DNA from 3 places in the Saccharopolyspora mangrovi genome. Region 1 is predicted to be linked to each of the others. Evidence: riboswitches for the same ligand, from Rfam matches in the RefSeq annotation. Region 1 holds a riboswitch; each other region holds the start of a gene.
What was found. Region 1 has a riboswitch for cobalamin ahead of cobN (cobaltochelatase subunit CobN). Riboswitches for the same ligand answer to the same signal wherever they lie in the genome.

Region 1 (3,266 bases):
CCTGCTCGTCGAGTCCGAAGTGGACTGAAAGCGCGGAGCGCAGACCGGGCAGCGCGCCGACCTTGCCGCCGAAGACCTGCTTGGCGCGCAGGATCGCCAGCACGTCGTTGACCAGCTCCTCGTCCCGCGGCGCGCGGCCGAGGATGTGCAGGCCGTCGCGGATCTGCACGTCCTTGATCTCGCACAGGTAGCCGTCGATGTGCATCACGAAGTCGTCGAAGGACTCCGCGTCCGGCTGGCCCTCCTGGTGCAGGTCGTGGTGCAGCTCGGCCTGGGTGACCAGCTCCCAGATCTGGTTGCGCAGCGCCGGTTTCTTCTCCGGGTCCAGGTCGGTGACCAGCGCGTACTCGTCGAGCAGCTGCTCCAGCTTGGCGATGTCGCCGTAGGCGTCGGCGCGCGCCATCGGCGGGATCATGTGGTCCACCACGGTCGCGTGGCCGCGCCGCTTGGCCTGCGTGCCCTCGCCCGGGTCGTTGACGATGAACGGGTACACGAACGGCATGTCGCCCAGCACCGCGTCCGGCGCGCAGTCCGCGGCCAGCCCGAGGCCCTTGCCGGGCAGCCACTCCAGCGTGCCGTGCTTGCCCAGGTGGATCACCGCGTGCGCGCCGAAGTCCTCGGCCAGCCAGCGGTAGGCCGCCAGGTACTGGTGCGAGGGCGGCAGGTCCGGGTCGTGGTAGATCGCGATCGGGTTCTCGCCGAACCCGCGCGGCGGCTGGATCAGGATCACCACGTTGCCGAACCGCAGCGCCGCGACGTAGAGGTGGCCCTCGTCGTCGACGTAGAGGCTGCCGGGCGGGGCGCCCCAGTGCTCGGTCATCGACGCGCGCAGCTCCTCGGGCAGCGCGTCGAACCACTCGCGGTAGCGGGTCGCCGGGACGCGGATCGCGGCCTCGGCCATCTGCTCCTCGGTCAGCCACTCCACGTCGTGACCACCGGCGGAGATGAGCCGGTGGATCAGGGTGTCGCCGTCCAGACCGGCCACGTCCAGCCCGCCCAGGTCGTAGCCGGCCTCCTCCAGCGCGCGCAGCAGCACGACCGCCGATGCCGGGGTGTCCAGGCCGACGGCGTTGCCGACGCGGGAGTGCTTGGTCGGGTACGACGAAAGCACCACGCCGAGGCGCTTGGCGGAATTGTCCACGTGCCGCAGCCGCGCCAGCGACACCGCCGTGGAGGCCACGCGGGCCGCGCGCTCCGGGTCGGCGACGTAGACCGGGATGCCCTCCGGGCCCTCCTCCTTGAAGGAGAACGGAACGCTGATCAGCCGGCCGTCGAACTCCGGCACGGCGACCTGCATCGCCGCGTCCATCGGCGACAGCGCGGCGTCGCTGTCGGCCCACACCGCGCGGCTGGTGGTCAGGCACAGACCCTGCAGCACGGGGATGTCGAGTTCGGCCAGCGCACCGGCGTCCCAGGAGTCCTCGTCACCGCCCGCGCTGGCGTCCGCGGCCACGGCACCGCCCGCGGCGAGCACGGTGGCGATCAGCGCGTCGCAGCCCGCCAGCAGCTCGCGCAGACCGGCGGCGTCGGACAGGCCGCGCAGCGAGCCGCAGAACACCGGCACGACGTTGGCGCCGGCGGATTCGACCTGGTCGGCGAGGGTGTCGACGAACGCGGTGTTGCCGGACAGCGCGTGCGCCCGGTAGAAGACGACGCCGATCGTCGGCCGCGACGGGTCGTGCGCGCGCTCGCCGTGCAGGCCGAACTCGGGCATCGACTGCGGCTCGGTGAACCCGGTGCCGGTCAGCAGCACCGTGTCGGACAGGAAGTTCGCCAGCTGCGCGAGGTTCTCCGGGCCGCCTTCGACCAGGTAGGCCAGGGCCTGCGTGGCCACACCGGCGGGCACCGTGGACAGCGTCATCAGCTCGGCGTCCGGGGTCGCCTCGCCGCCCAGCGCCACGGTCGGCAGGCCCGAGGCCAGCACCGCGTCGAGGCCCTCCTCCCAAGCGCGACGACCGCCCAGCAACCGGACGACCACGACGTCGACGTCCTCCAGCAGCGCCGGGACGTCCTCGGCGGCCACCCGGGAGGGGTTGGCGACGCGGTAGTCGGCCTCGGCGGCACGCGCGGCCAGCAGGTCGGTGTCCGCAGTGGACAGCAGCAGAACTCGGGCGTCGCGGGCAGGCTCGCTCACGGTGATCCTCTCTCGGGGTGCGCGCCCCGGCGGGGGGGTCACGGCGGCAGGAGTTCCTGGCTCCCGGATCCTCGCGGTGTCCCCGCCTTCCAGCCCGTCAGGGCCGTGGCTGCCAGGGGTCCGCTCCCCGGTCACAGTGGCGCGACCGCCCCGGCCTCACACCGGGTTCCTCCACGTCACCGCCGTACTGGCGCAGCCATCCTATCGACCGCGCGATCAGGGACCACCCATCACACGATTTCGCGAGAAAGATCTCCTCTGGAGGAGCACCTCAACTTGCGTGGCGGTGCGGGTAGCGGAAACCCCCGAACGGGAAAGCGCAGCGCCTTCGTGGACTCCGTGCGCCGCTCCTTGAGCATTTCGAACACGCGGCGTCACGGCGTACTCGCCGCGAAGACGCTCAGAAATCCCCCGCAGGGGAGGGCACCGCGGTGCCAGTGCCTCAGGTGGAGGAAGAGAAACCGGCTTCGCCGGTTGCCTGACGTCAGTACCCGGCCGCGACGTCGACCAGGCCCAGGAGGGGTTGGCCGGCCATGTGGCGGCGGATGTTCTCCTCGACGCGGCGGGCCAGCGCGGGCATCTGCAGCGAGGGCGGGTTCGCGGTGTGCGGCGAGATCAGCGCGCGCGGGTGGCTGAACAGGGGGTGCCCGTCGGGCAGCGGCTCGGGGTCGGTCACGTCGAGGGCGGCACCGCCGATCCGACCCGCGTCCAGGGCCTCGACCAGCGCTTCGGTGTCGACGAGGGATCCCCGGGCGATGTTGATCAGCCACGCGCCGGACTTCATCGCCTCGAGCGCGGCCGCGTCGACGAGCTTCGAGGTGGCCGAGGTCGCCGGAGCCGCCACCACGACGAAGTCGGACTCGGCGAACACCTCGCGGACTCCCCCGGCGTCCTCCGCGGGCCAGGTCCGCTCGGCACCGAGCACCGGCTTGCCGGAGCGGTTCACCGCCAGCACCCGCACGCCGAAGGGACGCAGCATCTCGATCAGCGCCTTGCCGATCCCACCTGCACCGATGATGCCGACGGTCGATCCGGTGAGGCTGCGCATGCCCTCCGGGCGCTGCCAGCTGGTGGCGCGGGCCATCGTCGCCAGCTGCCGCGCGCCGGTGAGCATCAGCCCGAGCGTGTGCTC
Region 2 (3,266 bases), on a different contig from region 1:
GACCGCGGTCACCGCGATCTTCGCCGGTCTGGCGCCGGCGGTGGTGGCCATCGTCGCCCAGGCCGTGGTCCGGGTGGGACGGCGAGCGCTGGGCCATCCCGCGCTCGTCGCGCTGGCCGGCGGAGCGTTCGTGGCCATCGCCGTGCTCGGCATCGCCTTCCCGATCGTCATCGCCGTCGCCGGCCTGATCGGCTGGCTCTTGGCCCGGTTCGCTCCGCACATCATGAACCGCGCCGAGAGCAACGGCGCCGATGACGGTGCGGCACCGTTGATGTCCGACGACGCCCTGCACCACGAGACCCCTTCGCTGCGCCGCGGGCTGCAGATCCTGGCTGTCGGCCTGATTGCCTGGGCGCTGCCGGTCGCAGCGGTCGCCCTGTTCACCGGTGCGGGCAGCGTGTTCACCACGCAAGGGGTGTTCTTCTCCGGCACGGCCCTGGTCACCTTCGGTGGCGCCTACGCCGTGCTGGCCTTCGTCGCGCAGCGCGCCGTGGAGGTCTACGGCTGGCTGTCGGCGTCGGACATGGTGCGGGGCCTGGCGTTGGCCGAGACGACGCCGGGACCGCTGATCATGGTGGTGCAGTTCGTCGCCTTCCTCGGCGCCTACAACAACCCGGGGACGCTCAACCCGTGGGTCGCCGCCGTGCTGGGCGCGCTGCTGACGACGTGGGTGACGTTCGTGCCGTGCTTCCTGTTCATCCTGCTGGGCGCCCCGCACGTCGAACGCCTCCGCCACAACCACGCGCTGTCGGCTGCGCTGACCGGCATCACCGCTGCTGTGGTCGGTGTGATCGCCAACCTCGCCCTGTACTTCGCAGGCCACACCCTGTTCGCCGGTACGCATCTCCAGCGAGTCGGGCCCCTGGCGCTGAACCTGCCCGATCTGGCCAGCGTGCGACCCGTCGCAGCCGCCATCACCGCGATCGCTCTCGTGCTCGTGTTCGCCCTGCGCTGGCCGATGCTGCGGGTGTTGGGGATCTGCGCCGGACTCGGCGCCGCAGCAGCCCTCGTCGGGCTACCGGTGTCCTGATCGGTTGAGGCTCACCCGCGTTGGTTCCGCCTGGATCGGGGTGCGTTGTGGAGCACGCACTCGGTGCAATACCCGGCGTTGGCGCGCCACAGCTGGCAGCAAGTCCGGCGCCGGGAGTGCAGACCCCGTGGTGTGGCGCTGAGGTCGAGCAGGTCCTCGCGTCCGGTGGCGCCGCGCAGCTCGACGGCGGTGTCGAAGACGTTCCCGCCGGCTCCGTCGATGGCCATGCGCCGGAGCACTTCACCGATCAAGCCGACCGCGTTTCCCCAGTACTGGTCGCTGCCGGGTGGCGGGCCGTCCAGGGAGGCCAGCCCTTCGGTGAGGGGTGAGAGGAATTCGGAAACGGTGGCCCACCAGGCGTGTTGAGTGCTCCGGGAATCGAGGGCGAGTCCTAGCAACATTCCCCGATCGTCGAGCGCGGCGTGTGCGGTGGTCAGCGAGGGGATGGGCAGACCCAGGTGGTGTTCGGGAACCGTCGCGCACAACGCGAGCCAGGACGCGCGGAAGGCGACGAGAACGGTTGCCGCCCGGTGGTGGTGAAAACCGCCCAGCCGCTGCCATTCCCGCACGTTGCAGGACAGCAGGCCCGAAAGCGGACGGCAGAACTCCGGCCACGGCACGAGTTTCGCAGGCTGCTCGGGTGCCCGAGCGAGCGATCGGGTGCAGCGGGCGAGCAGGCGAGCGGTCGAATCGTCCACGAGGCCATTGCACCTGAACGCCGGCGTGCGCGAGCCGCGCGGTGACGTTCGTCGCTGGATCGGCTGTTGTGCCCGCCCCGATCTCCCTCTACCGTTCCGGATGCCGCAGTGCACGGGAAGCCGGTGGAAATCCGGCGTGGTCCTCGCCACTGTGACCGGGAAGCGACCCCGACAACGCCACTGGACGCCGGCAGGTGACTGGGAAGGCCAGGGGAAGCGTCGATCCGGAAGCCAGGAGACCGGCTGCGGCACGCACCGAGTTCCACGAGAGATGGAAAGAGGATTCGACATGACCGCTCCTGCGCTGTCCGCTGCCGCACCGCGGATCCACGTTCCGGCCTGGGCTTGGGCGCTCGCCGCGTTCGCCCTGGTGGGCTTGTACGTCGTGTTGCAGGACAACGGCCTCCTGCTCGCGCAGGCCGCCGATGTCGTGCACGAGTTCACCCACGACGGCAGGCACGCCCTCGGCGTTCCGTGCCACTGAGCGGGGGTGTGATGAGCTCGCCGTTCAACGCGGTCCTCCGGCGCGGTCTGCTCGCGGGTGCGTTCGCCGGTCTGACCGCAGCGCTGATGTCAATGCTGCTGGTGCAAGCCCCGCTCCAGGCATCGCTGGGGATCGAGGAAGCGCGCTCGCACGCCTCGGGCGAGCACGCGCACGAGGAGATGTTCTCCCGGCCTGTCCAGGTGGTCGGCGGCATGGTCGCCGCCGTGCTGGTGGGCGTGGCCATCGGTGTGATCTTCGCGGTGGTGTTCGCCAGCGTCCGGCATCGGATGACCGCGCGCACCGACTTCGGGCGCAGCCTGCAGCTGACCGCGGTGGGATTCTTCGCGGTGTCGCTGCTGCCCGCGGTGAAGTACCCGGCGAACCCGCCCGGTGTCGGTGAGACCGAGTCGGTGTCGGGCCGCACGCTGGCGTACTTCTCGTTCATCGCCGCAGGGATCGTGATCGTGCTCGCAGCCCATCACCTGCGCGGCTACTTGGCCGCGCGCGGGTGGAGTCCGAGCTCGTCGGTCACCGCCACCGCGGCAGCGACGGTAGTCCTCACCGGCGTTGCGCTGTGGGCCTGGCCTGCCAACCCCGATCCGATACCGGCCGACGTTCCCGCCGCGTTGTTGTGGCAGTTCCGGCTCGCGTCACTCGCGGAACTCGCCGGCATGTGGGCGGCGCTCGGCTTCTCCTTCGGCCTGCTCAACGAACCCAACCGCACCGAAGCACCGACGGAGGCGTTGGCGACCTAGCACCGACGTCACGAGACGGATGCTGAGGGAAGCAGAGCGGTGGTTCGCGCAGGCGCCATCGACCACGTGGGATCGCCGCGGCAGAGGGATGCGGTGGGAAGGTTGCGGTGGAGCTGACGCTGGTCGGGCAGGCCGTGGGCATGTTCGCGGTGACCAACATCGATGACGTCGTGATCCTGGCGCTGTTCTTCGGCCAAGCCGCTGGTCACCCTGCGGGTGCTGTGCGGGTGGTGGCCGGGCAGTATCTGGGCTTCGGCGCGATTCTGGCCGCGGCGGTCGTCGGTGCGCTCGGCGCCGGT
Region 3 (3,266 bases), on a different contig from region 1:
GGCGCGCGCCAGGCACAGCAGCAGGCAGACCGCGCACACCGCGCCCGAGACCGCCACGTCGTTCCACCGCGCACCCGACAGCGAGCCGAGCAGCCAGAACAGCACGCCCCGGGTCTGCTCGGCATCGGCCGAGGTGATCATCACGAACGACGTCAGCGCCGAGAACAGCTGCGTGCCCGCCACTCCGGCCAGCACCAGGTGCGTGGTGGTCCCGCCCGCCAGCGCGCCCAGCGTCATCACCAGCGCGAAGGCCACCAGCGCCCCGGCGAACGCACCGGCGGTCAGGCCGAGCGCACCGGCTCCGAGCCCGAGGATCACCACCAGCACCGCACCGGTCGAGGCGCCGGCCGACACGCCCAGCAGGAACGGATCGGCGAGCGGGTTGCGCAGCAACGACTGCAGCACCGCGCCGCACATCCCCAGCCCCGCACCGCAGATCGCCGCGAGCGCCGCGCGCGGCAATCGCAGCTGCCACACGATCCCCTGGCCGATCGTCGACACGTCGGTCTCGCCGAGCCCGAGCCGCGCGCCCACCACTCCGGCGACGTCGGCGACCGACAGCGGAGCCGGGCCGAGGGTGACGGCCACGGCCATCGACAGCAGCAGCGCCGGGATCCCTGCCAGCACGATCAGCGGGGCCGGCAGGCGACCGGTCCTCACCTGCGCTCCAGCTCGGCGAGCCGGTCGGCCAGCCGCTCGATGCCGGTGATGGTGCGCAGGCTGACGTTCATCTCGGTGCCGGTCATGCTCATCCACCGGCCCACGCGCACGGCGGGAAGCTGCGACATCGCGGGGTCGGTGCGCAGGAACTGCTGCTTGGCCGCGAGGGAATCGCCCTCGCCGTCGCGGGTCAGGTCGCCGAGCACCAGCAGGTCCGGGTCGCGGGCGAGCACGTCCTCCCACGAGACCTGCGGCCACATCGACCGCACGTCGTCGTAGGCGTTGCGCACCCCCAGCGCGCGGGTCATGATCGCCGGCGACCCGGTGGACCCGGCCATGTAGGGCGATTCGGTGCGCGCGAACCAGAACAGCACCGAGGTGTCCTTGATGGACGGTGCCTTGCGCTGGGCGGCGGCGACCCGCTGCTGCAGCTGCGCGACCAGCGCTTCACCGCGCTCTTCGACGTCGAAGAGCGTCGCGATCTCGCGCACCTCGCGGTAGATGTCGTCGAGCTCGACCGGATCGCCCAAAGGCGCTTCCTCCGGCAGGCAGTTGGACGGGGAGAGGTAGGTCGGCACGCCGAGCTCGGCGAAGCGCTCCCGCGCGGCCACGCCCTCGTCGGTGAACACCGCCCGGTAGGCGCCCAGCACCACGTCCGGTTCGGTGGCCAGCACCGATTCGAACGACGGGTTCTTGTCGGAGAGCTTGGGCACCCTCGCGTTTTCGGCGGCCAGCGCCGGGTCGACCGGATCGGTCCAGGTCGCGGTGCCCACCATCCGGTCGGCCAGTCCCAGCGACAGCATGATCTCGGTGGTCGACTGGTTCAGGCTCACCGCCCGCTCGGGCGGCTCGGACACCGAGACCTGCCCGTCGCAGTTGGGGAACGACACCCGAGGGGGAGCGGACTCCGTGGCAGGTGCGGAGCAGGCGGCGAGTGCGGTGGCGCAGAGCAGCATCAGGCCCGTGCGCGTCCAGCGTAAGAACACGTCGTGCGGAAATCCTCACCCCAGGCCCATGCGCGAGACCTGGTCGGCCGAATTCCCGGAACCGGGTGCGGAACCGGGGAGCCGGCAGGTCTTCGGGCTCGGGCCCCACCGGGCGAACCGCCTTCCCGGATCGAGTGCGATCCAGTGGCTCGGGCTCGCCCGTCACCCCTACCGCTGCGCGTCAGCTCCGGCTTCCGACCGGATTCCCATCGGCCACACGTGGCACGACCGGCTCGCGACCGAGTCTAACCGGCAGGGGTGCGGTCGATCCGGCGGCCGTTGCGCCAGATCACATCGATGTCCCGGACCGCCCGCACATCGCGGGTGGCGTCGCCGTTGACCAGCAGCAGGTCCGCGCGCCTGCCGGGCTCGAGCACACCTCGATCGGTCAGGCCGAAGCGCTCGGCCGGTGCGCCGGTGGCCGCGCGCAGGGCGGCGACCGGAGGCAGGCCCGCCTCGGCGAGCAGGCCGATCTCGGAGAGCAGGCTCGCACCCCGCGCCACACCGGGATTGCCGAGGTCGGTGCCCGCCAGGATCGTCACGCCCGCCCGGTGCAGGGCGCCGACGTTGGCCGCGGCGGCGCGGTGGGCATGCAGGTGATTCCGTCGACCCGCAGCCCGTCTCGCTGCTCCTGCGAGAGGTGCGGCGCGATCAACGGGTCGTTGAGCACCCGCCCGGCTTCACCCGCGCAGCCGATGCCGTTGAACACGCTCAGCGTGGCGGTGACGAAGGCGCCGCTGCGCGCGGCGATGTCGAGGGTCTGCTCGCTGATCGGGTCGCCGGGAACGTGGGCCAGGCCGTCGGCTCCGGCGGCCAGCGCGGCCCCGGCGTCGCGCCGCGTGGTGGTGTGCACGACGCAGCGCGCACCCCGCCGGTGCGCGGCCTCCACGGCCAGCGCGACCTGCTCTCGGGTGAGCGTGGGCATCCGCTCGTCGCCGTAGAGGCTGCCGTCCTCGCGGATCACCTTGATGTAGTCCGAGCCCTCGGCCAGCCGGTCGGCGACGAACGCGTCGATCTCGGCCCGACCGGCGCCGGGTGAGACCGTCGGGATCGGGCCGAACTGGGTGCCGCGCCCGTCCGGGACGGTGAGCAGCGTGCCCGCCGTCCACAGGTCCGACAGCGGGTTCGGCGCGGTCGACTCGGGCAGCCCCTTGTAGGGGCCGAGCTGGTCCAGGAACCCGAACATGTCCAGTTCGGTGTTCGCCCACCCCAGTCGTGCGCTGCTTCGACCAGGAAACCACCGCGGTCAAGACCGCGCGTCGGAATCCACTGTGGACTACTGGTGGGTGCCGCCGTCGATGCGGATCTCGGTTCCGGTGATGAAGGCGCCGTCGTCGGAGGCCAGCATCGCGATCACGCCGGCCACGTGCTCGGGCGGGGCGAAGCCGCTGCCCAGCGCGGGGGAGAGCTTGGTGAACAAGTCCCAGTCGGTGTCGGCGGGCAGCTTGTCGGCGGTGGTCTCGGTGATGCCGCTGCGAATCCCGCCCGGCACCAGGGAAACCGCGCGCAGCCCCTGCTTGGCGTACTCGAGGGCGATGCTGTGGGTGAACGACTGGATGCCGCCCTTGCTGGCCGCGTACGCCGCCATGTAGGGGTGGGCGAAGTTCGCCGAGGTCGAGC

Region 2: it holds a riboswitch for cobalamin, as region 1 does, so the genes downstream of both, R4I43_RS03130 (CbtB domain-containing protein) here and cobN (cobaltochelatase subunit CobN) in region 1, are expected to answer to the same signal.
Region 3: it holds a riboswitch for cobalamin, as region 1 does, so the genes downstream of both, R4I43_RS32795 (ABC transporter substrate-binding protein) here and cobN (cobaltochelatase subunit CobN) in region 1, are expected to answer to the same signal.

Annotation. Positions count from the first base shown of each region.
Region 1 covers NZ_JAWLNX010000003.1:177,547-180,812, reverse strand. The annotation lists gene cobN (cobaltochelatase subunit CobN) at 1-2,134, opposite strand, end outside; cobalamin riboswitch at 2,186-2,305, opposite strand; gene R4I43_RS05745 (D-isomer specific 2-hydroxyacid dehydrogenase family protein) at 2,619-3,266, opposite strand, start outside.
Region 2 covers NZ_JAWLNX010000002.1:108,947-112,212, reverse strand. The annotation lists gene chrA (chromate efflux transporter) at 1-1,030, shown strand, start outside; gene R4I43_RS03135 (hypothetical protein) at 1,042-1,728, opposite strand; cobalamin riboswitch at 1,818-1,990, shown strand; gene R4I43_RS03130 (CbtB domain-containing protein) at 2,018-2,212, shown strand; gene R4I43_RS03125 (CbtA family protein) at 2,224-2,967, shown strand; gene R4I43_RS03120 (cadmium resistance transporter) at 3,075-3,266, shown strand, end outside.
Region 3 covers NZ_JAWLNX010000039.1:6,212-9,477, forward strand. The annotation lists gene R4I43_RS32790 (FecCD family ABC transporter permease) at 1-660, opposite strand, end outside; gene R4I43_RS32795 (ABC transporter substrate-binding protein) at 657-1,646, opposite strand; cobalamin riboswitch at 1,713-1,894, opposite strand; partial or broken gene R4I43_RS32800 (amidohydrolase family protein) at 1,892-2,248, opposite strand; gene R4I43_RS32805 (amidohydrolase family protein) at 2,185-2,832, opposite strand; gene R4I43_RS32810 (SDR family NAD(P)-dependent oxidoreductase) at 2,923-3,266, opposite strand, start outside.